Regions from separate parts of the Streptomyces sp. TN58 genome, predicted to be linked through region 1. Evidence: riboswitches for the same ligand, from Rfam matches in the RefSeq annotation. Region 1 holds a riboswitch; the other holds the start of a gene.
What was found. A riboswitch is a leader RNA that binds a small molecule or an ion and turns the genes downstream of it on or off. The one in region 1 is predicted to bind glycine.

Region 1 (7,687 bases):
CGCACCCGCCCTGCGCAGCGTCCTCGCGGCACTCGGCTCCCCCACCGCCGTGCATGAGGCGCACACTCCGTCCCTGCGCGCGCTCCAGGGGCAGCTGACCGCCGAACTCCCCCTTCCCGTCCATGTCCTGGACCGGCTGAACCTCTCGGACCTGGCGTCCGCCGGCCGGCCGCCCCGCACCCGGCTCGTCGGATGGCGGTTCCTGATCCGCAGCGGGGACCGCCACGTCGCGGCGGCGGACACCCGGCTGACGCCCGACGGCTGGGCCTTCTCCCACTTCTTCGAGGGCCCCTACGTGGGCGCCACCGAGCGTGCACTGCGCCAGGCCGAGGCGCTGGGCACCGGTTACCAGCCCCGGCTGCTCTCCGTACCGGAGCTCTACATGCTGACGCTGTGGCTGCACGGGGCGGTGGGCGCGGACGCCGCCGCCGGACTGCCCGCCGGGGAGGACCTGCTGATTCCGCTGGCTCCGGCCCCGCCCGGCATCGCCGCGTACCGGCCGCATCCGGTCTGCGAACTCCTGCCCGTGCTGACCCATCGGCTCACTCCCGCGACGGCGCCGGTCCCTCCGTCGCTGGCCGCGCCCGCCGCCTGACCCGGTTGACCCATTCGGCCTAGCCCACCCGGGCCACCTGCGAACCATCCGAAATGACAGGGGAGTTGGCCTGAACCGCCCGCACGAGTGATGCGTCATCACTCCATGAGGACAGCTGCCGGGAAATCCCTGCGAAGCGGCTGTCGTGGGGGAACACTGATGGCAAGCGCCCCGCTGCTGCGGGGATGACCCAGGGGGACGGCCATGAACCAGGTATCGAGCCGTAGCACACAGACCACACCGCAGCGAAAGAACGCATCCATGTGCCAGCACCAGCCAGCCTGCCCGTCTGCCGAATCCGCCGACCGGGAAGCCGCGCGCCCCGTGGCCAACCACCCGGAACAGGGCTGGAGCCTGCTGTGCAACGGCGTCCTGCTCTTCGAGGACACCGGTGAGCTGCTGCCGGACGGGCAGATCATCGCCCCGCACCGCCCGCTCGCGGCGGCGTAGGCGACGAAGCCCGTCGTACGACATGGCGAAGGGGCCGGTCCGGGAGGGTCTCCCGGACCGGCCCCTTCGTCGTCACGTCATACGACGGGCCTCAGAGGCGCAGCCGCCTCAGTTGTCGTACTCGTCCAGCGGCGGGCAGGAGCAGACCAGGTTGCGGTCGCCGAACGCACCGTCGATGCGGCGCACCGGCGGCCAGTACTTCTCCGCGGCGCTGACCCCGCCCGGGAAGACGGCCTCGTCGCGGGTGTAGGGGTGGTTCCACTCGCCGCCCAGCGCCGCCGCGGTGTGCGGGGCGTTGGCGAGGGGGTTGTCGTCGGCCGGCCATTCGCCGCCCGCGACCCGCTCGATCTCGGCGCGGATGGCGATCATCGCGTCGCAGAAGCGGTCGATCTCGGCGAGGTCCTCGGACTCCGTCGGCTCGATCATGAGCGTGCCGGCGACCGGGAAGGACATCGTCGGAGCGTGGAAGCCGTAGTCGATCAGGCGCTTGGCGATGTCGTCCACGCTGACGCCCGTGGTCTTCGACAGCGGGCGCAGGTCGATGATGCACTCGTGCGCGACCAGGTTGCCCGGGCCGGTGTAGAGCACCGGGTAGTGCGGCTCCAGGCGCTTGGCGATGTAGTTGGCGCCGAGCACCGCCACCTGGGTGGCGCGCTTGAGGCCTTCGCCGCCCATGAGGCGCACGTACGACCAGGAGATCGGCAGGATGCCGGCCGAACCCCACGGGGCGGCCGAGATCGGGCCGACGCCGGTCTCGGGGCCGGCGGTGGGCTGCAGCGGGTGGTTCGGCAGGTACGGGGCCAGGTGGGCCCGGACGCCGACCGGGCCGACGCCCGGACCGCCGCCGCCGTGCGGGATGCAGAAGGTCTTGTGCAGGTTCAGATGCGAGACGTCGCCGCCGAAGTGGCCCGGCTTGGCGAGTCCCACCAGGGCGTTGAGGTTGGCGCCGTCGACGTAGACCTGGCCGCCGGCCTCGTGGACCTGGGCGCAGATGTCGGCGACGTGCTCCTCGAACACACCGTGCGTGGAGGGGTAGGTGATCATCAGCACGGCGAGCTCGTCGCGGTACTGCTCGATCTTGGCGCGCAGGTCGTCCGCGTCCACCTCGCCGTCGTCGGCGGTCTTGACGACGACGACCTTCATACCGGCCATGACGGCGCTGGCGGCGTTGGTGCCGTGCGCGGAGGACGGGATGAGGCAGATGGTGCGCTGCTCGTCGCCGTTCGCACGGTGGTAGGCGCGCACGGCCAGCAGACCGGCGAGCTCACCCTGCGAGCCGGCGTTCGGCTGGATGGAGACCTTGTCGTAGCCGGTGACCTCGCAGAGTCGTTCCTCCAGCTCGTTGATGAGCGTGAGGTAGCCCTCTGCCTGCTCCACCGGGGCGAAGGGGTGCAGCTGGCCGAACTCGGGCCAGGTCACCGGCTCCATCTCGGTGGTCGCGTTGAGCTTCATGGTGCAGGAGCCCAGCGGGATCATGCCGCGGTCCAGCGCGTAGTCCTTGTCCGAGAGCTTGCGCAGGTAGCGCAGCATCGCGGTCTCGGAGCGGTGCTGGTGGAAGACGGGGTGCGTCAGGTAGGCGTCCGAGCGCAGCAGGCCCTCGGGGAGGGTGTCCGCGGTGGTCCCGTCGAGCGCCTCGATGTCCGCGGTGACGCCGAAGGCGGCCCAGACGGCCTCGATGTCGGCGCGCAGGGTGGTCTCGTCGCAGCTGATGGAGACGAGGTCGGCGTCGACCTGGTGCAGGTTGACCCCGCCCTCGCGGGCGGCGGCGACGACGTCGGCCGCGCGGCCGGGGACGCGGACCGTGATGGTGTCGAAGTAGGAGCCGTGTACGGTCTCCACCCCGCCGGCCCGCAGACCGGCCGCGAGCAGCGTGGCGTAGCGGTGGGTGCGGCCGGCGATCGTGCGCAGGCCGTCCGGGCCGTGGTAGACGGCGTACATGCCGGCCATGACGGCGAGCAGGACCTGCGCGGTGCAGATGTTGCTGGTGGCCTTCTCGCGGCGGATGTGCTGCTCGCGGGTCTGCAGCGCCAGGCGGTAGGCCTTGTTGCCGTCCGCGTCCACCGAGACGCCGACGAGCCGGCCGGGCAGCGAGCGGGCGTGCTTGTCCTGGACGGCCATGTAGCCGGCGTGCGGGCCGCCGAAGCCCATCGGGACGCCGAAGCGCTGGGTGGTGCCCACCGCGATGTCCGCGCCGAGGGCGCCGGGGGACTTCAGCAGGGTCAGGGCGAGCAGGTCGGCGGAGACGGTGACGATCGCGCCGAGCTCGTGCGCCTGGTCGATGACCGGCTTGATGTCCCGGACGGCGCCGGAGGCACCCGGGTACTGGATCAGGACGCCGTAGACGCCGCGCTCGGCGATGTCGGCGGGGATGCCGTCGGAGAGGTCCGCGACGACGACCTCGATGCCGATCGGCTCGGCGCGGGTCTCGATGACGGCGACGGTCTGCGGCAGGGCGTCGGCGTCGACGAGGAAGACGTTGCCCTTGACCTTGCCCACGCGGCGGGCCAGCGTCATGGCCTCGGCGGCCGCGGTGCCCTCGTCGAGGAGCGAGGCGCCCGAGGTCGGCAGGCCGGTGAGGTCGGCGACCACGGTCTGGAAGTTCAGCAGGGCTTCGAGGCGGCCCTGCGAGATCTCCGGCTGGTAGGGCGTGTACGCCGTGTACCAGGCCGGGTTCTCCATGACGTTGCGCAGGATCACCGGCGGGGTGAAGGTCCCGTAGTAGCCGAGGCCGATCATGGAGGTGAGGACCTGGTTGCGGTCGGCGAGCGAGCGCAGCTCGGCCAGCACCTCGGCCTCGGTCCGCGCCTCGGGCAGGTCGAGCGCGTCGGCGGTCTTGATCACATCCGGGACCGCGGCGGCGGTCAGTTCGTCCAGGGAGCCGTAGCCCACCTGGGCGAGCATCTTCGCCTGCGCCTCGGCATCCGGGCCGATGTGGCGCTGTTCGAAGGGGATGCCTCGCTCCAGCTGGGAGAGCGGAATGCGGTTGGCGGTCATGTACGGAGGCCTCCTGGTCGTATGACCTGCGAGGGGCACCACGGCGCGGGCACCCGGACGGCCTCCCCCTCTGTCATCTCAACCTGAGAGTTTCACCGGACGACGTCGCGGGGGTCTCCCGCGGGCAGTCCGGCTTTCACCGTCGGTGAGGGGAGGACCGGCACAGCGCGCCCGGTACCGCCCCTGCTTTCCAGAGTGGCCTCGTCCGTGCGGTACGTATGCCTGAGAGATTCCGGGGAGGATTTGCTCCTTCGGCGCCTCCGGCTTGCTCATTCGGAGGACTCTCCCGCACAGGGTCGACAGCCTTCATCCAGACTACCAGCGGGGTACAAGAGACTCCCCGAGTGGCCTCCTGTGGGGAAATGCACTTCTGTAGTCATTACGGAGCAGTTGCGACCATTTGGAGGGACCGTGCAGACCGACATCGATCCGCGCAGCCTGATCGGCCGCAAGGCGTTCGACCGTAACGGTGCCAAGATCGGCACCATCGACGAGGTCTACCTCGACGATGCCACGGGCGTCCCGGAATGGGCGGCCGTCCGCACCGGCCTGTTCAGCCGGGACGCCTTCGTCCCGCTGGAGCCGAGCGAGATGGTCGGCGACACCCTGCGGGTCCCCTTCGAACGCTCCCTCATCAAGGACGCACCGGACTTCGGCGTGGGCCGCCACCTCTCTCCCGAGCAGGAACTCCAGCTCTACCACCACTACGGCCTGGACACGACCCTGCCGTCCGACTTCCACCGCGACTTCGGCCGCCTCGCGGGCGACGAGGGCTGAGCCCCGGCCCCGGGCCGGCCTGCCTACGACGGCGACGGCTCCCCCACCAGCGGCAGCGGGTCGGACGGTTCCAGGTCGGGATCGTCCACCCGGAAGGTGCGCACCCGGCCGGGCTCCGAGCCGGGCTGCTCGAACCGCACGGTCACCCGCCCGACCCCGCTCCCCTGCACCCACCCCGGTCCGTACGAGACGTGCCGTACGTCGCTCCCGGCCGTCCAGCGCCGCTCCGGAGCCCCTTGCGCCCCTCCGGGCCGCTCCGGCCCCTCCGGCCCCTCCAGGGGCGCCGTGCCCCCGTCGGCGCCCTCGGGCTCCGCCGCCCCGGCCGTACCGCCTGTGCCGGGGGTGCCGGCCGCATGGCGGTCCTCGTCCGCCGCCTCCGGTGCGTACGACTGCGCGAACAGGTCCTCCTGCGTGTAGTCGGCGAGGCCCGTCACCCCCACACCCAGCAGCCGCACCCCGCCCGTGGTGTCCACGGCCTCCAGCAGCCGCGCGGCGGCCTCCCGCACCACCGCCGGATCGTCCGTGGGTCCGCGCAGGGTCTCGGACCGCGTCAGGGTGGAGAAGTCGTAGCGCCGCACCTTGAGCACGATCGTGCGGCCCGAGTGCCGGGAGCCCCGCAGCCGCTGCACGCACCGGTCGGCGAGCCGCTGCACCTCGCCGCGGATCCGCACGCGGTCGTGGAGGTCCACGTCGAAGGTGTCCTCGACCGACACCGACTTCGCGTCCCGCTCGGCGACCACCGGCCGGTCGTCGAGCCCCATGGCCATCCGGTACAGCCCCAGGCCGTGGGCGCGGCCGACCATCCGGACCAGCTCGTCCTCCCCGGCCTCCACCAGCTCCCCCACGGTGGTGATCCCGGCGCGGCGCAGGTGTTCCCCCGTGGCCGGCCCGACCCCGGGCAGGGTCCGTACGGACATCGGCGCGAGCAGTTCCCGCTCGGTGCCCGGCTCGATCAGCAGCAGCCCGGCCGGCTTGGCCTCCTCGGAGGCCACCTTGGCCAGCATCTTCGACCCGGCCAGTCCCACGGACCCGCTGAGTCCCGTGGCCGCCCGGATAGCGGCCCGCAGGCGCTCGCCCGCGGCCCGTGCGGAGTCCGAGGCGAAGGCCACGCCGCCCGCCTCCAGGTCCACGAAGGCCTCGTCCAGGCTGAGCGGCTCCACCAGCGGCGACAGTTCCCGCAGCATGCCCATCACGATGTCGCTGACCTGCCGGTAGAGCGTGAAGCGCGGGATCAGGTAGGCGCCGTTCGGGCAGAGCCTGCGCGCCTGGCCCATCGGCATCGCCGAGTGCACCCCGAACCGCCTGGCCTCGTACGAGGCGGTGGCGACGACCCCGCGCGGCCCGAGGCCGCCGACGATGACGGCCTTGCCGCGCAGGCTCGGCTTCGACGCCTGCTCGACGGAGGCGTAGAAGGCGTCCATGTCCAGGTGCAGGATGGTCGGAGCGGCTCTCACAGCTCCGATGCTGCCCTACCCCACTGACAAAGCCGTGGCCATGGCCGGGGTCCGCGCGGTCAGACGGCGCGGTTGCGGCGGGCCGCCAGCTCGTCGGTCGGGTTGTGCCCGACCAGGGTCTCGCCGGTGTCCACCCGCTCCCCGTGCAGCTGGGACAGCGCGCTCTCCACGTCGCGCCACACCACGCCCACGGCGATGCCGAAGACGCCCTGCCCGCCCTGGAGGAGGCTCACGACCTGGTCCGGCGAGGTGCACTCGTACACGCTGGCGCCGTCGCTCATGAGGGTCATCCGCTCAAGGTCCGCGAGCTCGCGGTCGTGGAGGTGCTGCACCGCGGTGCGGATGTTCTGCAGCGCCACACCGGTGTCCAGGAAGCGCTTGACGATCTTGAGGATCACGACGTCGCGGAAGCTGTAGAGCCGCTGCGTCCCCGATCCGTAGGCGGCGCGCACGCTGGGCTCCACCAGCCCGGTGCGCGCCCAGTAGTCGAGCTGCCGGTAGGTGATGCCGGCCGCGGCGCACGCCGTCGGACCGCGATAGCCGATCTGCTCGGGCGCCGGCTCCCCACCCACCGGCTGGACCGGCGTCGACTCCGGCTGACGCCGCGCGGACCCGACCCCACCACCGTGCAGCGGGTACGGCCCGGTCCCACTCCGTACGGGGGTGCCCCCGGTCGTACCGTCGCCCGTGATCCTCACGCCGACCCTCCGTCCTTGACCTGCCCACCTCGAAGGTAGGCAGTCACCAGGGGTGCGTCAACGATCGCCACACTCGGCACGCCGAGTGATAATCACCCTGAGAGTGGTTTCCCGTGTCCGTTCGCGGGGAAGGGGTGCTCGAATGGGCTCCGGAGCCACCGTGAATACCGCGGCCGGCACCTCACTGTGGGCCGGTGCCGAAGTCCTCGGGCGAGATCTGGTCGAGGAACTCGCGGAACTTCTCCACCTCGTCCTCCTGCTCGTCCGGGATGGCGATTCCGGCGTCGTCCAGGACGCCGTCACTGCCGTAGATCGGCGTACCCGTCCGCAGGGCGAGCGCTATGGCGTCCGACGGCCGCGCGCTCACCTCGACCCCGCTGGCGAAGACGAGCTCCGCGTAGAAGACGCCCTCCCGCAGATCCGTGATCCGGACCTCGGTGAGCTCCTCACCGACCGCCTCCAGCACGTCCTTGAAGAGGTCGTGCGTCAGCGGCCGGGCAGGCGCCATCCCCTGCTGGGCGAAGGCGATGGCCGTAGCCTCCCCCGGACCGATCCAGATGGGGAGGTACCGGTCGCCTCCCACTTCACGCAGGAGCACGATCGGTTGGTTGGAGGGCATTTCCACCCGGACACCCACAACGTCGAGCTCGTTCACACAGCAACCCTAGGACCTGCTCGGCAGGTTTGGGTAGTCGGGGCTCCACCCCGACCGGCACCGT
Region 2 (7,687 bases), 3.9 Mb from region 1:
TCGACCTGCTCCGGGGTGCCGCCCAGGACCTCGGCGAGGGCGCCGGCCGCCATCGAGCAGGCCGAGCCCACCTCGCCCTGGCAGCCGACCTCGGCACCGGAGATCGAGGCGTTCTCCTTGAACAGCATGCCGATCGCGCCCGCCGCCAGCAGGAAGCGCACCACGCCGTCCTCGTCCGCGCCCGGCACGAAGTTCATGTAGTAGTGCAGGACCGCCGGGAGGACACCCGCCGCGCCGTTGGTGGGCGCGGTGACGACACGGCCGCCGGCCGCGTTCTCCTCGTTGACCGCCATCGCGTAGATCGTCGTCCACTCGCTGCGGTGCATCATCGGGTCGCCCTCGGTGCGCAGCTGGCGCGCCGTGGAGGCGGCGCGGCGCTTGACCCGCAGGCCGCCCGGGAGGATGCCCTCGCGGGACATGCCGCGCGAGACGCAGGACTGCATGACGCGCCAGATCTCCAGAAGGCCCTCGCGGATCTCCTCCTCCGTGCGCCAGGCCTTCTCGTTCTCCAGCATCAGGGAGGAGATCGACAGGCCGGTCTCGTTCGCCAGGCGCAGCATCTCGTCACCGGAGCGGAAGGGGTACCTCAGCACCGTGTCGTCGAGCTTGATCCGGTCCTCGCCGACCGCGTCCTCGTCCACGACGAAGCCGCCGCCGACCGAGTAGTAGGTCTTCTCCAGCAGCGGGGTGCCGGCGTCGTCGTACGCGAAGAGCGTCATGCCGTTCGCGTGGTAGGGCAGGGAGCGCCGGCGGTGCAGGATCAGCTGGTTCGGCTCGTCGAAGGCGATCTCGTGGAGATCGCCTATCTCCGCGCCCAGCAGCCGCAGGCGGCCGCTCCGGCGGATGCGCTCCACCTCGTCGTCCGCCGTCTCCACGTCCACGGTGCGGGGGGAGTGGCCCTCCAGGCCCAGCAGCACCGCCTTGGGGGTGCCGTGGCCGTGGCCGGTGGCGCCCAGGGACCCGAAGAGCTCGGCCCGCACGGACGCCGTCTGGGCGAGCACACCGTCCTTCTTCAGCCGCGTCACGAACATGCGGGCGGCGCGCATCGGACCGACCGTGTGGGAGGAGGAGGGACCGATGCCGATGGAGAAGAGATCGAAGACGGAGATGGCCACGGTGGCGGACTCCCTTGTCTGCTCGTGGGGTGGGAGGGGGTGCGAGGGGGTGGGAGAGGTGGATTCTTCAGATTTTGTCCGACAGACGAGCTTAGCGCGGTGCGGTGAAGTCCTGGCTTCCGGCCGGCGTGGGATGGATTACGCGTACGGGCCGGTCGGGTGTCGCCCTGCATCCCCGGGCGCCCGGGGAGGGGGGAGGACACGGAAGGGCCCGGCCCGTGCACAGACGGAGCCGGGCCCTTCCACAACCACCGCTAGGCCGTGTCTGACCTAGAGCGACGGGTACAGCGGGAACTTCGCGGCGAGCGCCGAGACGCGCGCCTTGAGGCCCTCGGCGTCGTACGTCGGCTTCAGCGCCTGCGCGATGATCTCGGCGACCTCGGTGAAGGCCTCGGCGTCGAAACCGCGGGTGGCCAGGGCCGGCGTACCGATCCGCAGACCCGAGGTGACCATCGGCGGCCGCGGGTCGTTCGGGATGGCGTTGCGGTTGACCGTGATGCCGACCTCGTGGAGGCGGTCCTCGGCCTGTTGCCCGTCCAACTCGGAGTTGCGCAGGTCCACCAGGACCAGGTGCACGTCGGTGCCGCCGGTGAGGACGTCCACGCCCACGGCCTTGACGTCGTCCTGGACGAGACGGGCCGCGAGGATCTTCGCGCCCTCCAGGGTGCGCTCCTGGCGCTCCTTGAACTCCGGCGACGCCGCGACCTTGAAGGAGACGGCCTTGGCCGCGATCACGTGCTCCAGCGGGCCGCCCTGCTGGCCGGGGAAGACCGCCGAGTTGATCTTCTTGGCCAGCTCCTGCGTCGACAGGATGACACCGCCGCGCGGACCGCCGAGGGTCTTGTGCGTGGTGGTGGTGACGACGTGGGCGTGCGGGACCGGGTTCGGGTGCAGGCCCGCCGCCACCAGGCCGGCGAAGTGCGCCATGTCGACCATCAGGTACGCGCCGACCTCGTCCGCGATGCGGCGGAAGGCGGCGAAGTCCAGCTGGCGCGGGTAGGCGGACCAGCCGGCGACGATCAGCTGCGGCTTGGACTCCTTGGCGAGGCGCTCGACCTCGGCCATGTCGACCTCGCCGGTCTCGTCGACGTGGTAGGGGACCACGTTGTAGAGCTTGCCGGAGAAGTTGATCTTCATGCCGTGGGTCAGGTGACCGCCGTGGGCCAGGTTCAGGCCCATGATCGTGTCGCCCGGCTTGAGCAGCGCGAACATCGCGGCGGCGTTCGCCTGCGCACCGGAGTGCGGCTGGACGTTCGCGGCCTCGGCGCCGAACAGCGCCTTGATGCGGTCGATCGCGATCTGCTCGACCACGTCGACGTGCTCGCAGCCGCCGTAGTAGCGGCGGCCCGGGTAGCCCTCGGCGTACTTGTTGGTCAGGACCGAGCCCTGGGCCTCCATGACGGCGGTCGGAGCGAAGTTCTCCGACGCGATCATTTCCAGGGTCGACTGCTGGCGCACGAGCTCGGCGTCGACGGCTGCGGCGACGTCAGGGTCGAGTTCGTGGAGAGGGGTGTTCAGTACGGACATCAGGATCCCCTGGGGTGTCAGTTACCGGCGGTGAGTGCGGTGTACTCGTCGGCGGAGAGCACGTCCTTGGGCTCTTCCGAGATGCGCACCTTGAACAGCCAGCCGCCCTCGAACGGTGCGCTGTTGACGAGCGCCGGGTCGTCCACGACGTCCTGGTTGGCCTCGACGACCTCGCCGGATACCGGGGAGTAGAGGTCGGAGACCGACTTGGTCGACTCCAGCTCGCCACAGGTCTCGCCCTCGGTGACGGTGTCGCCGACCGCGGGGAGCTGCGCGTAGACGACGTCACCGAGCGCGTTGGCCGCGAACTCCGTGATGCCGACCGTCGCGACGCCGTCCACGACGTCGGACAGCCACTCGTGCTCCTTGGTGTAACGCAGATTCTCGGGGGTGCTCATGGCCTGATTCTCCTGGATGCGGGGGAGTGGATACGAACTGCGGTCTTGGGTACTGAGACGGCGCCGTTCCGGTGCCCGGACGGCGGACGCCGTACGCGGAGGGTTACTTCCGCCGCTTGTAGAACGGCAGCGCCACGACCTCGTACGGCTCATGCGTACCGCGAATGTCGATGCAGACGCCGGAGGCGCCGGGCGCGGCGTGCTCCGCGTCCACGTACGCCATCGCGATCGGCTTGCCCAGCGTCGGGGACGGGGCGCCCGAGGTGACCTCGCCGACCACCTCTCCGCCGAACGTGACGGGGAAGCCGGCCCTCGGAACGCGGCGGCCCTCGGCGATCAGGCCGACCAGCTTGCGCGGAGCCTTGGTCGCGGCCTTCTCGGCAGCGGCCTCCAGGGCGGCACGGCCGACGAAGTCACCCTCCTTCTCGAACTTCACGACCCGGCCCAGACCCGCGTCGAACGGGGTCAGGGCCGTGGTCAGCTCGTGCCCGTACAGCGGCATGCCCGCCTCCAGGCGCAAGGTGTCGCGGCAGGACAGGCCGGCCGGGACCAGGCCGACGCCCTCGCCGGCCTTGCTCAGCGCCTGCCACAGCTCCACGGCGTGCTCGGGGGCGACGAACAGCTCGAAGCCGTCCTCGCCGGTGTAGCCCGTACGCGCGATCAGCGCGGGCACGCCCGCGACGGTGCCCGGCAGGCCGGCGTAGTACTTGAGGCCGTCCAGGTCGGCGTCGGTGAGCGACGCCAGGATGCCGGGGGACTCCGGGCCCTGCACCGCGATCAGCGCGTAGGCGTCCCGGTCGTCGCGGACCTCGGTGTCGAAGCCGGCGGCGCGCTCGGTCAGGGCGTCGAGGACGACCTGGGCGTTGGAGGCGTTGGCGACGACCATGTACTCGGTCTCGCCGAGGCGGTAGACGATCAGGTCGTCGAGGATCCCGCCGTCCTCCTGGCAGATGTGCGTGTAGCGGGCACGGCCGACGCCGACGGTCGAGATGTTGCCGACCAGCGCGTAGTCCAGGGCCTTGACGGCCTCAGGGCCGGTCAGCGTGATCTCGCCCATGTGCGAGAGGTCGAACAGGCCGGCCTTGGTGCGGACGGCGTTGTGCTCGTCGCGCTCGCTGGCGTACCGCAGCGGCATGTCCCAGCCCGCGAAATCGGTCATGGTCGCACCGAGCGAGCGGTGCAGCGCATCGAGGGCGGTCAGGCGGGGGGCAGTGCTCATGGGTGTGGCTCCCGGGTCCCAGGGCATCGACATGACATGACGAGGACGATCCTCCCCATCTGTCATCGGAACCTGAGAGGTTCGCCGAGAGTTCCACCGATCCACCGATCGTCGGAATGCGCGACTTGCACCTTGGGTGGAGCTGCCGGGCAGCTCGCTTTTCAGATCTGCCTCATCCACGCGGTACGGGGCCTGAGAGATTCAAGGGAGGTTCTTGCTCCTTCGGCGCCCGCGCACGGCCTTGCGGCGTGCCGGGACTCTCCCGCGCGGATTCAAGCGGCCGGTATGCAGTTGGTCCAGATGGCGCACATCATTGCACGCCATGTCCGAGATCGGGGTCGGGGGTCCGAAAGTTCGTACGCCCATCCGAGAGGTCGGAACGGAACCGTCCATACCGATTGCCGTCTCTTTACACTCAGTGGGCGGGGGTCCCTGCGGCCCGATTCGGGGGAGGCGAACACTGTGCGGAGATTCGGAGTGGTGGCGACGACGGGAACCGTCGAGGCGGTGCCGGCGCAGCGGCGCGGCGTGCGCGTGCGCGTGCGCAGGAAGGCGGCGGACGGCGGCCTCGGCCTCGTACGCGACCTGCGCGGCCCGGCGTGGCGCGGACCGCGGCGGCTCGGCTTCGCCGAGGGCGACATCGTCGTGGTCTCCGGCCTCCCCGGCGGGGGCAAGAGCACACTGATCAAGCGGGCCGCGCCGGAGGGCGGGGCCGTCGACTCCCAGGACACCCGCGAGCGCTGGGAGCGCCGGATGCCCGCCGCCCTGCCGTACGCGGTGTACCGCCCGCTGGTGCGCGCCGCGCACTACTGGGGCCTGTACCGGATCCTGCGCTCCGGCGCCTCCGTGGTCGTCCACGACTGCGGCACCCAGACCTGGGTGCGCGGGCTGCTCGCCGCGGCCGCCCGCCGCCGGGGCCGGGCGCTGCACCTCCTCCTCCTGGACAGCAGCCCGGAGGAGGCCCTGTCCGGCCAGCGCGCCCGGGGCCGCCGGGTGTCCGCCTACGCCTTCGCCCGCCACCGCGGCGCCGTGGGCCGCCTGCTGCGCGACGCGGAGGCGGGCCGCCCGCCCGCCGGCTGCGCCTCGGCGACCCTCCTGGACCGCCGCTCGGCCGCCGCCGTGACGGGGATCGGCTTCCAGGGCTGACCGCCGGGCCGCCCGCATACGGCGCCCCGGCAGCGGCGCCCGCCAGGGGACGGATAGCCTCGGCACCACACACCGCAGACCGACGGAGGCAAGGGCAGATGCAGGGCAGCGGCTGGCCGGACAATGAGCTGGAGCAGGTGCTCGGGGCGGCGCTGGGGCAGCCGGACGCCGGCGGCCGGATCCTGGAGGTGCTCGGCCGCAGCCGGGTCTGGGTGCCCCTGCCCGGCGGCGGCGGCCCCGACGCGGCCGGCCTGGACCTGCCCACCATGGACATCGGCGGGGCGGCGTACGTCCCCGTCTACAGCTCCGAGGCCCAGTTCCTCGCCTGCGCCGGCCCCGGCATGGACTTCGCGGTGGCCCCGGCGGTCGAGTTCGCCCGCGGGCTGCCCCCGCAGCTCGGCATCGCGCTCAATCCGGACGGCGCCGTCGGCGTCCCGCTGCCCCCGCCCGCCGTCGCGGAGCTCTGCCGGGCCGGCCGCAGCCCGCTCGACGGCCCCGCCACCGGAGGCCGCGTGCGGCTCTTCGAGCCCGACTGGCAGGACGACCCGGTGGACCTCCTCGCCGCCGCCGGCGAGGAGTTCCGGGCCACCGGCGTGGTCGCGGCGGCGCACCGCTGCCTCGCCAGCGTCGAGGGAGGGGCCCCGGAACTGTTCATCGGTGTCCGCCTGGTGGGACGGGAGCCGCAGGTGCGGGAGGCCCCGATGGAGGTACCGATGGAGGCCCTGGGGCGGGCGCTGGCCCGCGTTCCGGCGCCGTGGCCCGTGCAGTTGATCCTCCTGGACGCGGCCCAGGACCCGGTCACGGACTGGATTCGTGAGCGCGTACGCCCCTTCTACCTCGCGTAGGGCCGCTTAAGCTGGTTACATTCCCGGCCGCACGCCTCTGAGCGAGGGCCGGGTGAAGCACGCGTGGAGCGACGGGCGGACGAAGAGGGGTACCGGGTGAGTGCGTCAGGCACGGCCGCGGCCGGGCAGGTCGAGCACATGATGCGCCAGGTGACCCCCGGGCGCTACGAGAGCTACGAGTCATTGCTGCACGCCCTCTCCGAGGGCCGGCTGTGGCTGCTGCTCTGGCAGGGGCAGCCGGGGTCCCCGGACGCCCAGTACGGCGGCATGGAGGTCGACGGCCTCGGCTACGCGCCCTGCGTCACCTCACCCCAGGAACTGGCCGCCAGCGGCTGGAACCGCGGCTACGAGGTCGTCACGGGGCGCGACATCGCCCGCGCCCTCTACCCGGACCGCTGGGGTCTGTGGCTCAACCCGCACGCCCAGGGCGGCGGCCTCGGCATCCCGTGGGCGGACCTGCGCCGCGTCGCGACCGGCCTGGACCGGATGCCGGCGGGCCCGCTGCGGCTGTCCGAACCCAGCATCGAGCTCCCCCAGTTCTACGGGCTGCTGACCCAGCACGCGCACCGCACCCCGGCCGTACGGTCGCTACGCCGCGCCTGGGTGCAGCCGGCGCTCGGGTCCCCCTATCTCGCGGTCGGGCTCGACCTCTACGACGCCTCCGCGCCCGCGCTGGAATCCGTACGGGAGATGATGCGCCAGTCGGTCGGGGCGGTCCCCGAGGGCGTACCGGTGTGCACGGTCGCGCTGGCGGACGAGCACGATCCGGTGGCGATGTGGCTGCGCGCGCAGACCCGCCCCTTCTACGACCGCGAGGGCCAGGCGCCGGCGTACTGACCCGGCCCGCCGCCGCAGAGCTGCCGGCCCCTGCCCCACTACATCCGCATATTGAGACATCCGTCTCGAAGGCCGCACCGGACGCATCGGTGCGGCCTTCGTCATATCCGCTGAATACACCCAAGATCCGCGCCTGACAGGGCAGTTGGGTCGGATGTCCGTTCCGCGAGGAACCTGAGGTGTTTCACCGCTCAACAGGTCTGGCGGTTCGGATAACGGAAGGTGTAGGCGCAGATCACGGTTGCGCATCACATCCCCGGGGGGTCTGGCGGCTGGTTGAGAGGGCGTTGAAGACTCCCCCCACCGAAGGCCGGTCCATCTCGCAAGCGCCAGCTCTTCACGTGCACTTCCGGCACATTTCTCGCCAATCGCACCACCAGCGACGCCGATTGAACCAAGCCGCCACAGCGGCGGGCATGGGCCGGCCACCGTCGGCCGAGAGGGGTCCCCACCACGATGACGGCACCACTGCACGACACCAGCGCCGCCGAGCCCGCGGCCGTGGCCGCCCCCGATGTACCGCACAAGGCGATCGAGGGGCGCTCGCCGTGGCAGATCGCCTGGCTGCGCCTCAAGCGCGACAAGGTCGCCCTGGCCGGC

Region 2: linked by a shared signal. The riboswitch ahead of gcvT (glycine cleavage system aminomethyltransferase GcvT) and the one ahead of gcvP (aminomethyl-transferring glycine dehydrogenase) in region 1 are both predicted to bind glycine.

What each region holds. Positions count from the first base shown of each region.
Region 1 is NZ_CP018870.1:1,204,111-1,211,797, forward strand. It holds gene BSL84_RS05460 (hypothetical protein) at 1-595, shown strand, start outside; gene BSL84_RS05465 (DUF5999 family protein) at 857-1,045, shown strand; gene gcvP (aminomethyl-transferring glycine dehydrogenase) at 1,154-4,039, opposite strand; glycine riboswitch at 4,240-4,338, opposite strand; gene BSL84_RS05475 (PRC-barrel domain-containing protein) at 4,451-4,816, shown strand; gene BSL84_RS05480 (DNA polymerase IV) at 4,840-6,270, opposite strand; gene BSL84_RS05485 (MerR family transcriptional regulator) at 6,330-6,968, opposite strand; gene BSL84_RS05490 (bifunctional nuclease family protein) at 7,150-7,623, opposite strand; gene BSL84_RS05495 (MerR family transcriptional regulator) at 7,687-7,687, opposite strand, start outside.
Region 2 is NZ_CP018870.1:5,113,865-5,121,551, forward strand. It holds gene BSL84_RS23420 (L-serine ammonia-lyase) at 1-1,115, opposite strand, end outside; gene glyA (serine hydroxymethyltransferase) at 1,386-2,642, opposite strand; gene gcvH (glycine cleavage system protein GcvH) at 2,660-3,040, opposite strand; gene gcvT (glycine cleavage system aminomethyltransferase GcvT) at 3,144-4,259, opposite strand; glycine riboswitch at 4,431-4,534, opposite strand; gene BSL84_RS23440 (AAA family ATPase) at 4,740-5,405, shown strand; gene BSL84_RS23445 (enhanced serine sensitivity protein SseB) at 5,504-6,250, shown strand; gene BSL84_RS23450 (enhanced serine sensitivity protein SseB C-terminal domain-containing protein) at 6,347-7,087, shown strand; gene BSL84_RS23455 (ABC transporter permease) at 7,544-7,687, shown strand, end outside.